One region of the Bacillus sp. FJAT-42376 genome, then DNA from elsewhere that is predicted to be linked to it. Evidence: riboswitches for the same ligand, from Rfam matches in the RefSeq annotation. Region 1 holds a riboswitch; each other region holds the start of a gene.
The links. A riboswitch is a leader RNA that binds a small molecule or an ion and turns the genes downstream of it on or off. The one in region 1 is predicted to bind cyclic di-GMP.

Region 1 (4,215 bases):
CGCGATTATTGTTGCTGCGGATAAACAAGTCGAGATGGGAAGATTCGCAGGAAAAACAGTCATTGAAGTACCTGTTGCACAAGCAATAAGAAAGCCGGGTGAATTAATAGAAAAAGCCTTGAAACAGGATGGTCCTATTTATAAAAACAGCCAGGGGAGCCAGGGAGAAAGCGGAGATGGCCGAAAGGAAAAAGGGCAGAGAACAGGATTTTATAAGCATTTAATGAATGGTGTATCAAATATGCTTCCGTTTGTGGTCGGGGGCGGTATCCTCATCGCTATTTCCTTTATGTTCGGGATTAAATCTGCAGACCCCAATGATCCGAGCTACAATCAAATTGCTTATGTATTAAATACCATCGGCGGCGGAACTGCTTTTAAACTGATGATTCCCATTCTGGCAGGCTTTATTGCGATGAGTATTGCAGACAGGCCGGGCTTTGCACCCGGTGCAGTCGGCGGCCTGCTGGCATCAACAGGGGATGCTGGCTTCCTTGGAGGTTTGATTGCCGGTTTCCTGGCAGGCTATATTGTTCTTTTCCTGAAAAAGGCGTTCAGCCGTTTGCCGCAATCCCTTGAAGGCATCAAACCGGTATTGCTTTATCCTTTATTCGGTATCCTGTTTACAGGAGTCATCATGCTGGTCATTGTTATCCCGCCAGCAAAAGCATTAATGGATTTGCTGAACGGCTGGCTCATGGGAATGGGCACAGGGAACCTTGTACTGCTGGGCTTAATTCTTGGAGGAATGATGGCCGTCGATATGGGAGGACCGCTGAACAAAGCAGCTTATACATTCGGTCTTGCCATGATTGATGCAGGAAACTTCGCTCCTCATGCTGCCATAATGGCAGGGGGAATGGTACCGCCACTCGGAATGGCACTGGCTACAACCTTCTTTAAATACAAGTTTACGAAACAAGAAAGAGAAGCGGGGAAAACGGCTTACATTATGGGGGCAACCTTTATAACAGAAGGGGCAATTCCATTTGCTGCCGCGGATCCGGGAAGGGTCATTCCAGCATCCGTCATTGGTGCAGCGACAGCAGGCGCCCTATCTATGCTCTTCAATATCAAACTGCCGGCACCTCACGGCGGAGCATTTGTAATCCCGGTAGTAGACGGGAATCCATTCTTATATATTTTAGCGATATTGATAGGATCGATTATCACGGCCCTTATCGTCGGATTCTGGAAAAGGCCTGTGAAGATATAAAAGAGAGACTGCGGATTTTACCGCAGTCTTTTTTCTATGAGCTCTCGCAAACAAATGGGCAGAAGGGGAAAGGGAGGTGCTTCACGGCGAAGCTGAAAGCCCTGAGTAAAACAGTCATTATTCAGGAAGAAGCTCTGTTAAACCGGATGATGAAAGCCTGCAGGCAAGTGTGTCCGCTGGCTCCAGTGATCAGGTTAATAGAACCCAATAGGAGTAAAGAGTGTATAACCTATCGTAAAATAAAGCCTACTTTTGACATGAATTCCTGTTATATAGAATAGACTAAGTGATTTGGAGTAGGTAAGATGATACAGGGGGAGAGATTTTTCCTTTAAAAAAACCAGACTGGCACATCGGCATTCGTCTGGTTTTTTTATTGGTACATCTGAAAGTTGCGAGCTTTCCTTTGCTGTGCTACAAATAATGTAAGTCCTTTTCCATAAAAGAGGATGGAGAACTACTAATTGTCGAATCTTACCTGAATTCTTTGCCCGCTATAGTAATTACCATCTGTTAAAGTCTTTAACTGCTTTGTAATGGAGGAATCCCTGCTGCTCAGAAAACCATGCACTTTTAGAGTGCTGCTCAAAAGAAACAGTAAGAACCGTGATTCCTTTCTCTTGCTGAAGCGCTTTTAATTGATCTATTTGATTTTTTGACCACTCATCTTTAGACACAACATTATGACTGAAGTTTTCCCACATGATTGCATCAACATAGTTTGCGCTTGTTGTTTTCAGAGTATCAATTCCCCAGTTTTGGATGATTCCGAGGGATGGATACATCGTTTTAACACTTTTTAAAAGCTGTTCCAGGCCTGACCGCTGTTTCGCAAGCTCAGCTGGCTGATCACTGAAATAATCATCTATGTTTCCAACTGTGTCAAAAAAGACCCCGTCCATATTTTTAGCGGCAACCTGAGCTCCAATTTCTGATAAGAGCAATTGTCTGAAATGAGGAGAACTCATATTCATCAGATAGGAATCCCATTGCTGAATATAGTATTTTTGAGTGGATTGCTGATAAAAATCTTCCGGTGTAAGCTTCTGCATGAATGCAGTGTTCCAGTTATCGGCTTCCATTGAGTTGATATAGCCGAAAACTTTTGTACCTTGTTTCTTAATCGTTTCAATTTGGGTTTTGGTGTAAAGAAGGGGCTCTATTATGACGAGGTCATAGGCCTGCATCTTTTTGATAATCGATGGGGTAGGAGCATCGTAGAAAATTTTGTAGGTTTTCACGTTTTTTAAAACTCCTGTGGAATTTGCAGCGTTTTGGACAGAAGCAGCGGGAGATGTAGCTGTCGTAAGGGCAGAGGCAGCGGGAGATAAAGAAATAAAACTGGATACAGCAAAAAAAGCCAATACAAAAAATCTGATTACATTATTCATTTGTAATCCCTCCGTTTTTTAACGAGGGATGGTAGCTTCGCAGGCTGGCGATCGGTATTTCCGATTGGAAATCGACGACCCATGCCTTTGCGTCCTTGCTTTTCAGCAAGTTTGCCCATCACCTTTTGTCCTAATCATATCAGCCTATTTTTCTGAACTCAACTAATTTTTTTGTGAAAGCAGTGATTCATATGATCTACAAACAATCCAATATTATATTAAAATTGGCTGAGTCATTCGGATTATCTTTTGCCAATCTCTTTTTTCTTCACTTTTTTTCAGAAAATATTCCGATGTTGAGCGAGGTCTTATGGTCTGCAGCTATCGTCCTTATTTCACTAAGATATGGTATTTATTTTGGGATTGTTCCTTTTTGTTCCGCCGTTTTTTCTTCCATTGCATTTGAAATCGGCAATGGAGGCGATCTCTATCTTTATCTCACAGATTTATCCAATATGCTGGTCATTTCGCTATTCTTCTTTCTGCTCCTTTTCACGGGGCTATCACGAAACTCTCAACAAGAACGTTATTTTGATATAACAAATGGGTATGAGGAAATTCTTGAGGAAAAAAAGATTTTAGAAGAGACTCTGGATGAAGCATTAAATATAAACGAGACGTATAGAAAGCGATTTTTAGAGTCAGAGGATCAATATGCGGACATGTACGAGATGATTACGGCACTTAATTCTACTGATTCAGATACGATCTTTAATGAAATGGTCCGTATCGTTAACCAAAGGTTTACGAGCAGGCAGCTTTGTTTGTACCTGATATCCAGTCAAGGAGATTCAATCCGCTCAAAAATTAACACAAATCAAGAGGGCAGGCTCAAGTCAGATTATTGGCTTGATGAGGTCCCATCTTTAATAGGCAAAGTAATAAAAGGGCAAGAGCATGTAATGTTCAGATCAAGGGAGGACGATGAAGCGTCTCCGGCTGCGGCAGGCCCTGTGTTTGTTTACGGGGAAATGAGATATATTCTCGCACTTGATGGAATTGATCTCAATGCCTGTACTTCCCAGCATATTCAATGGCTCGACTGGTGCCTGAAATGGATGGGAAGCCGGTTAAGTTTTGCCTATACATATGAAAGGGAAAAAAATGAGCATCAGCGATATCCGGGAACCGGTATTTATCAGCTCGCTTCCTTTTTTAAACGGTTTAATGCAGAACTTGAACGCGCGGAAAAAATCGGTCAGCCTTTTGTTATTTTTGAATTAAAAACAGACCGTCTGATGATCAGTGAAATCGATCTCCTGATGAAAAAGCAGCTAAGGGAACTGGATTCAGCCGGATGGGATGAGGAGGCAGGAATTCTCTATGTTCTTTTGCCGGGAGTTGATCCGGCCAATGAGCCGGCAGTCAGGGAAAGACTCCAGAATGCTATACGGAAAGAGGTGGCTTCTATTACATGATGATCTTATTAGGTGCCGGATCTGTTATCGGGTGTGCCGTATCTTTTGCTGCTGCCCGTTTTTATTTTGCCGGAAAAGTGGAGAAGGATCAGCATGGTCTGCTTATGCTCTGGGTCATGCTTTCTCTGCTTCTCCCGTTCATTGGTTTTATATTCGGCTTTATTTTGCTGCGCCTCTTTGTGAAGAATCA
Region 2 (4,215 bases), 440 kb from region 1:
CGGTTCTCCTATACCGGTTCCTGTTATTCACCAGCTTTTGAAAGCAGTAGATGAAGTAACCCAAAACAGCAAGGCTGAAAAAGTGCTGGAGATTATCCAGAAAATCAATGATAAAGTCATTATCTTCACTGAGTATCGGGCCACCCAAATGTACCTGCAATGGTATTTAAAGCAGCACGGAATTTCTTCAGTGCCTTTTCGTGGCGGATTCAAGCGCGGAAAAAAGGATTGGATGAAGGATTTGTTTAAAGGAAACATTCAAGTTCTGATTGCCACAGAGGCCGGGGGGGAAGGAATTAACCTTCAATTCTGCAATCAGATCATTAATTACGATCTGCCATGGAATCCAATGAGGCTCGAACAGCGTATTGGACGGATTCATCGCCTTGGCCAGGAACGGGATGTTCATATTTATAATCTGTCAACAAGAAATACCGTTGAAGAACATATTCTTAAGCTTTTGTATGAGAAAATCAATCTCTTTGAAAAAGTCATCGGACAGCTCGATGAGATTTTGACACGTTTGGAAATTACAAATTTCGAAGAGCACCTTCAGGACATCCTGTTCCATTCCTCAACAGAAGGCGAAATGAAAATCAAAATGGAAAACCTTACTTCCATCCTCGATTTCGGGCAGCAGGAAACGGAAGAAAAAAAAGTGTCAGGTGACATCCTTTAAGGAGGAAAATGATGAACCAGCAGGAAATTCATACACTGCTTGAACGCTTCTTTCGGGCGAACCAGTGCGATATATCCAAAAAAACACCTGGCGCTTTAGCCATCCAGCTGACAGTCGATCTGGACAAAGAACTGATGAACCGCCCTTTTTACTGGCATTACCTTGAAAAAACCGGGGGCGAGCCGAATCCAATGAGTCTTACGCTGCTCACAGATAAGGACGAAGTCTCAGAAGAGCAGAAAACAGAATTCATCCACTTTGGATCGCCGAGGCTCCATCAAATATTTGGCTCAGCGCGTAAGCTGGGAGCATTTGCGCGTATGTATGAGGATTCATTTATGGAGGGAACACAGCAGCCGCTCCATCCATGGCTTGGAATGAATATGACGGTTTCCTATCAGTGCGATATGAAAAAAGACTTTATCTACTCTATCGGTCTCCATTTAATAAGCGGAACGATGGTCGAGAATTTTCAGGAAAGATTGAATCAGCTTCAGCTTACTCCTAAAATACCGGACTTCCGCTTTACCCTCTCGCCGTTAATTCTGCCCAAAAGCGGAATGACGAGAATCAGGCAGTACATCGAGAGAAAAATAGCAGAGGATTCTCATGAGTGGGCAGAAGAATCGAGGCAGAGATGGAACGCCGATTTAATGCTCCTCCATCATTTCTATGAAGATATGGAGGAAAAACCGGAAGTTTATGAACTCGAAAAAGGCGCATTGAAGGACCTTTATGAACCGAACATCCATATTTCTGTTAATAACGGGGGTATTTTTTACCTGAATCCGCAAACGATTTTTTAATTATATCGGCAGAAAAATCAAAAATTTTAATATATTTTTCCAATTCGACATGATTCAGCACCATTTTTTCTTTTTCCAATCTATAATCATGGTACAAAGGTTCCTTCCGCTGATCGTGACTTTAGTATGACGTCCGCGGAAAGGATGCCGATTCTGTCAGATAAAGGCAAACCTGTTGAAAGGCAGGGACGCAAAATCACGGGTCTTAGGTTGCCGGCCAGGCAATGATGATCGCCGGATTGCCTGAAATACATACGTATTTTAGGAGGAAAAAGGATGGAGAAGGTACTCGTAAAAGAAGAATTGGATGTAGAATGGAAAGAATTGATCCTCGCTGCACTGGACATGGGAATCAGCAAAGAAGATATCCGCTATTTCCTTCAAAATAAGCAGGCAGAAAGAGAGAAATAACCAAATTTTGTCGAAAAAATTTTGTCGATTTTGTTCGATTTATCGAAATGATCCCTTCGTTATATGCTATAATATCGATGGGAAGGTGATGTTATGATTGGGGAACGCATACGCAAATATCGCAAAGAAAAAAATCTATCTCTATCTGAACTAGCAGACCGGGCAGGCGTAGCTAAATCATACCTAAGTTCGATTGAACGAAATCTGCAATCCAATCCATCTGTACAATTTTTGGAAAAGGTTTCATCCGTGCTTGGCATCTCTGTTAATACCCTGTTAAACGGCAACACAGAAGATGCTTATGCAAATCAGCTGGATCAGGACTGGGCATCACTTGTAAAAGAAGCTATGCAATCAGGCGTAACGAAAGATCAATTTAGAGAATTTCTGGAATTTAATAAATGGCGGATGCATCAGCCAAAAAAATAAAACGGCCGGACAGATGTCCAGACCGTTTTATTTTTTATGAAGCTGTTTTTTTATGATTCTCCTCGATTTTTAAAATCGCCTGCCAAATGGTGGAGATAGAATAAATAATCAGTAATATGCCAGGTATGATAGCAAACAGCGCACGGCCCTCTTTTGTTTGGGCATAGCTGCTGATGTAGCCTGCATAAGGAATCGTCACACCTGTGTATTCAGCTACCACATTCGAAGAGAGTACAGGGGCTGAATCCTCCGACTCGTTATGATCCCCCTTCGTCCGATACACTGCCTGTCCCCGGCTTACGGTTTTTTCCGTAATTCTGTGAGTTGCGAGGTCATATTCATTCATCCAGAATGTGATGACATCATCCTTTTTAAACCTGTTCATATCTCCTCCGGTCTTTACTGCTATAACTGAACCGGTCTGGATCCCCGGTTCCATTGATCCGGAAAGAACGGTTTTAAATTGATAACCAAAAACTTGAGGCTCGCCGCCGGAAGCCTTTGAAGAGAAAACCGCGATGGCAAGACTGATCAGAATAAAAAACAGCAGCAAGGTGAACGCTCTGCTTACAATCTTCAATTTCTCTCCTCCTTTTCTTCTGAAATCGGAGGATTCGTTTGCAGAACTTCGGATTCATTCTTTTCATCAGAGTTCGCGGCAGGCAAATCGTTCTCAGGTTTTGGTTTCTCTTCGAGGTCAGGCTTGTCCGCATTCTCTTTGTTCGTTTCTTTAGAAGGAACTTTTGAATCGGGTTTCTTTTTTTCTTCCTTTTTTGGAGGCGGACATTCAGCTACCGTAACTTTTTCACTCTCTGTCCGGACCGTTTCATTCATTCCCTGAAAGCCAGGGCGCTGATCGGCTTCTGCATAATACACTCCAGCCTTATCCGTTCGAATAGAAAGATGTCCTGTCTCATTCTCCCCAATGATTGAAAGGGAGCCCTCTTCTGCAAGCTCGCCATCTTTAAAAATTCGATAGCCTGTAGAACCAATCATTCCGAATCCTGAATTTCTGATTGAAAACGTAAGATTTACGGGACTGCAGTTTGTCTTCGGCTCTGTTTCACCTGCTTTTTCAAAGCTGAGTTTGCTTCCATCCCACCAGGAACCTAATTGAATTCCTATTTCCTGCTCGGCTTTCGCATGAAAATAGGCTTGAACGGGCGTCACGGATAAAGTCAATATTAGCAAAACCGCACAAACAAACACCGCAGTCTGAAGCAGCTTATTTGCCTTTTTCATTTTCTTTCTGCTCATCAATCTTCATCCCCCGTTCGATATGTATGAATTCCCAAGATGCAAAAACCGATAAAGTGAGGCAGGGAGCAGCACAGCCACTTACCTGCTGTACTGCTCCCTCTCTATACACTATCGGAACCGATTGAAATTATAGCTCCTGTCCCTCACCCTGGCGTCCATCAAATGTCCATTTCAGCTGCAGAGAATCTCCCTGGAATTGGTTTTGATCTTCACCATTGTCAACAAACTCAAATTGTACGAACAAATCATCGGTTGTACCGGCTTTCAGTCCTTTTTTCTTTTCAAAAAGCGGGGTAAACACATTGCTAGCTACAGCATTTGGATCCATATCCTTCAGCTCTTCAAGCGTTGTACTGTAAATAACGTCATTCAGCTTGTCCGCATTATAAAGGAAATTCACTTTAATATGGCTGCCGAGATCCTCTGTATTTGCAGGCTCGCCCTCTTTATTCGCTACCGTATATTCGGTTGTTAAAAGAACTTTTTTAATATCAACCGTTCCATCATTTTTCAGTTTAAAGGTTCGTGTCATCCAATCTCCGGGCTTCATGTCCTTCACATTCACAACCTCAGTAGGAACCGCATTCAAATCAAGCGTTCCCGCCGCAAAAGAGCTCGCCGCTTCTGCTT
Region 3 (4,215 bases), 490 kb from region 1:
TTCTTCTAAGGTTAATTGCCCTTGGTAGGCATGGATCTCATCCAGTAATTTCATTCTGGCCTCAACCTTCCCTTTTGTCCTTGGCCGGCCAGCCACGCATGGTCTGACTTTGAAGCCGATGTCTTTGGCGTACTGGTCAAATTTTGTATTTACTTTTCCTGAAAAGAAGTCCGTGCACGCTTCATCCATCACGGTTTTCATGTTATCCGTCACGAGTTCCTTCGGCACCCCTCCAAATGCTTCAAATGTTTCTGTCAGAAAGGAAAGAAGGACACTTTGAGACTTGGATATACTTAAGTAAAAGGTACGGAATCTCGAATAGGAGAGGAGGAGGACGGCTACATTGATTTCCACCTGTTCTCCATCTTTTGTTTCAAAACGGATGTTTTCTTTCCAGTCAAGCTGTGCCTGCTTGCCGGGCGGCGTCTCGAAACGGACGGTTCCTTTGGGAGAGGGAAGACGCTTCGCCTCTTCAAAGTAAGCTTTGAATTCTGGAGTTCGTGCGATGTAAGCTCGAAAGGCTGAGGTGGAACAGTCCAGCTCATGGTTGTCTTTCAGGTATTGCCATAGGACTCGGCGATAATAAAAAACCTGTTTGGAATCCTCTGACAAGAGAGCCGCAATTACTTGATAGAACTTGTCGATCTTAGAAGCCTTTTCTCTTTTTCTTTTTGGAATGAATCCATTCAGATACTTATCCACTGTCCGGCGATCTACACCCAGTTCTTCTGCCAGTTTACTCTTATTGATTTTCATTTTTAAATGCTCCATTAGTTGTTTGAATTTTGGTAAGTCTCTTAGACTCGTAATCTCAAATTCTGTGTCCACCGTAAGCGCCAGATACACATCAATCACCTCTAAAACAGTATGAAATGATTGATCAGCTTTGTACATCTTTATTCAAGCAAGATTGTACATATTTAAATTAGCATTTCTATGTGCATCTGGAAAAAGTGGAAGACAGCTAAAAACCGCCGCAAGAACTTAATCAAGCTGGGGATGAGCCGTAATCAGGCATACAAAAACAGCCACACAAGCAAAGGGGTGGCCCGCACGGCTTACTCGTGGATATTAACCACAACCATTACAAACAAAAGACTAGCCGCATTCTGGCTAGTCTCTGGAATGAAACACTATATGAAAGTAAATGCCTAGAATAAAATTGAACCGCCGTATACGGATCCGTACGTACGGTGGTGTGAGAGGTCGGGAGTTAATCACTCCTTCCTACTCGATAAATATGTCTGAATAACTACTTTTTAGGAATAATATACTAAATTATGTTGCATTAGGAAATATACCCTTGTATAATAAAACTTGGAAAATCTAACCATAGAATAAAGATTGAAAAAGGCAAACCAATTGAAAGGTTGGGACGCAAAGCTTTAGGGGCTAAAGTCAGAGATGATTATGCCAGCCAGCTACCGGACTGTATAAAGACATTCGGGAATCGATATGTCTATTTTTGTTTTCCAAATTTCAAAATCTGGGGGATCAGTAAATGAGAAAAAGAAGTCTGGTATTTTTATTAGCACTTGCTTTTGTAATTGGTACACTCTTTTCCACAAATGTAACAGAAGCAAGTGTATCGGTTTCTGCTTTGCAGAAGCAAATTAAATCTTTGCAGGCTACAATTGCGTCAAATAAAAAGCTTTTGGCTGCTAAAGACAAACAAATTAATAGCTATAAAACGCAAGTTGGTAGCTTAAAATCTCAAATATCTCAAAAGGATAAGGATATTAGCAAATACAAAGCAAATGCAGGTACTCCTTTAAGTTCAAAACTAGCGTATCAAGGTTTTGTCCATAGTGGAACATATGAATATGGAAAAACTTCTGTCCCAGCATTATTAAGTTTCAAAGGTGTTAGATATGCTCCAATCGATCTTATGGCAAATCTAATAAATAGCCATTCTTCTTATAACAAAAAAAGCGATACTGTATTTTTAGGAACTGATCCTAATGGCACAACATATATGTCAGATGTAATAAGTCCTTTTAATTATACATATGAACCCTCATTAAATAAAGAAATGACTATGGGTGGTAAAACTTATAATAAAGGTTATAGTATGTTCTGGTCAGGTATTGATGAATATATGGTATTTAATTTAAACAAACAATATACTCATATTACAGGTCTCCTAGGATTTGCGGATGGAAGTAACTGGGGATCCCATCACTTCAAAATTTATGGAGATGAAAAATTACTTGCTTCATATGATTTAGCTAAAGATGACCTGCCAACTTCAGTAGATTTAGATGTTACGAATGTACAAAAGCTAAAAATTACTTGTGAAGATGGTCAAATAGATAATGGAGTTATCAATTTTGCTAATGTAATTATAAAATAAGATAAAAAAGCATCCTTCGGGGTGCTTTTTATTATGGGAACAAATGATTATCCTCTAATTAGAGGACGATTAAAATTTTTTCTTCATATATGCAAAAGTCCTAACGAAAATATTAAAGAAATATTTTGGAATGACTTTTAAAAAATGATGAAAAACCTCGGCCTCAAACCTATAAAGATCAGAGTAAACATACAGGTTTGTACACATTGCCCCCGCAACGTAATTATTTTCAAACGTAGTCAAGCAATTTTAATGTTAGCCTAAAACCACTGTAAATATTGCTGTTATAGTATTTTGAAGATAGGGTGGTTCGACTCCCACCGTCTCCACCAATACATACTTTGGTGGTTTTAGTTTTTATGTAAAATATGTGTAAATAATCAAAGGAAGGGCCAGAGGCTCCTTCCTTTTTTGTGTTTTTGGATACTTCCGCAGGATTAGTTATTATAGACAAAATTTTTTATTTCCTATAAATTACATTTCTTATTTATAGTAAACTTTATTCATGGGAAAGGAGTGAACTGCAGTGAGCGAGCAGACAAACGTAATCATTATTAATAAGAAAATAAAGGAAATTCAGTTGTCTAGCAGAAAACAGATTTATTCTGGTTTTTTAGTTCCAATAAATTCTGATTGGACGGGAGCAGTATTTAATCTGGAAGAATTGGATGTTTTGGCAAAGTCGCTATCAAAGAAACTGGATACGTATGCTTTTTGTTATGAATATGCGGAAGACTTTTTTTGGGGGTTCCGTCTTTATAAAAGCGGAAAAATGATGTCAGAATTAACCTTAACTTTTGAAGAAATTGAAGTAAAAGATATTCAAGAAGGGCTGGAAACTCTTCAAAACATAGCGTATAAACAGGCTTCATACCAAAAAATGATGGAGATCCTGAACGGGGACCCGGTGGGGCAAGAGTTTTTCCTTGCCGATCTATTTAAAGAAGCATTTGACTTTGAGAAAGTGGATGGAATTTGTTACACCTCACTTAGTGAATGGGGCAGTACAATGCTTGAAGAAGAAAATATAAAAATAATTAGTTCCAATCAAAAGAAATCTAGTTTTTACGATCATGTTTTGAGTTTATTTAAAGAAAATTTAGATGAATTAGGTTTTCATCTAGATCCTGAACTGTCAAATGACTATATGGTCTATTTAAATAAATACAAAGAAAATTTTAAATATACAGCATTTTATGATGTGTGTGAAAAAAATACATTGAGAATTGGATTCAGAACTCCAAATTCAAGCGAAGAAACGGGAAGAGAATTGATTAAAAAAAAGCTTCATTTAATCATAGAATACAAAAACAAAAAAGAACTTAGTCATCTCTTGGAAAGAGAAGGCTACCTCTTTATTAAAAGAATGGAAGAATATCTTAGTAATCATCAAATAACGATTGGGAACGTAGACAATTTATATAAAAGCAGATGTGATTCTTTTCTTAAAAAAAAAGGATATTCCAGGACGAAGTTTAGTCCCGATATTGTACATGGGGGAGAAATACAATATGAATCGGGCGATTCCATTATTGTAATAGAACATATGTCTGGACTGGCAATCATCAGAGCTTTCATTCGTTATAAAGGGGAAGTATTCGAACTCTCAACGATTCTAGATCGATGGAGGAAAGAACTCAAATTGAATATATCGCCAGGGGGTGAAGAATCATTTTCTTTCACAACCGAATCCGAACTCTTAGCCCAATTAGATCGCTTACTTATGTACTTGGACTGGCTGCTGTTAAAAGGTATGGAAAATATTGTGGAAGATCCGTATTTAACACCTGATACTTTCAAATCAATTGAACACGCTTAAGATCAGCTAAAGTAGCCCGAAATAATTCGGGCCTTTTAAGCAT

Region 2: another riboswitch for cyclic di-GMP. It lies ahead of CEF21_RS15005 (anti-repressor SinI family protein); the one in region 1 lies ahead of CEF21_RS17130 (glycoside hydrolase family 191 protein).
Region 3: another riboswitch for cyclic di-GMP. It lies ahead of CEF21_RS19685 (NPCBM/NEW2 domain-containing protein); the one in region 1 lies ahead of CEF21_RS17130 (glycoside hydrolase family 191 protein).

The regions. Positions count from the first base shown of each region.
Region 1 covers NZ_CP033906.1:3,422,995-3,427,209, reverse strand. The annotation lists gene CEF21_RS17135 (PTS fructose transporter subunit IIABC) at 1-1,216, shown strand, start outside; gene CEF21_RS17130 (glycoside hydrolase family 191 protein) at 1,720-2,607, opposite strand; cyclic di-GMP riboswitch class I at 2,643-2,733, opposite strand; gene CEF21_RS17125 (nucleotidyl cyclase domain-containing protein) at 2,799-4,025, shown strand; gene CEF21_RS17120 (hypothetical protein) at 4,022-4,215, shown strand, end outside.
Region 2 covers NZ_CP033906.1:2,982,826-2,987,040, forward strand. The annotation lists gene CEF21_RS14995 (DEAD/DEAH box helicase) at 1-679, shown strand, start outside; gene CEF21_RS15000 (YqhG family protein) at 691-1,485, shown strand; cyclic di-GMP riboswitch class I at 1,641-1,732, shown strand; gene CEF21_RS15005 (anti-repressor SinI family protein) at 1,762-1,896, shown strand; gene CEF21_RS15010 (helix-turn-helix domain-containing protein) at 1,990-2,325, shown strand; gene sipW (signal peptidase I SipW) at 2,360-2,905, opposite strand; gene CEF21_RS15020 (hypothetical protein) at 2,902-3,582, opposite strand; gene CEF21_RS15025 (CalY family protein) at 3,713-4,215, opposite strand, start outside.
Region 3 covers NZ_CP033906.1:3,910,765-3,914,979, reverse strand. The annotation lists gene istA (IS21 family transposase) at 1-846, opposite strand, end outside; cyclic di-GMP riboswitch class I at 1,343-1,429, shown strand; gene CEF21_RS19685 (NPCBM/NEW2 domain-containing protein) at 1,502-2,353, shown strand; gene CEF21_RS19680 (hypothetical protein) at 2,880-4,172, shown strand.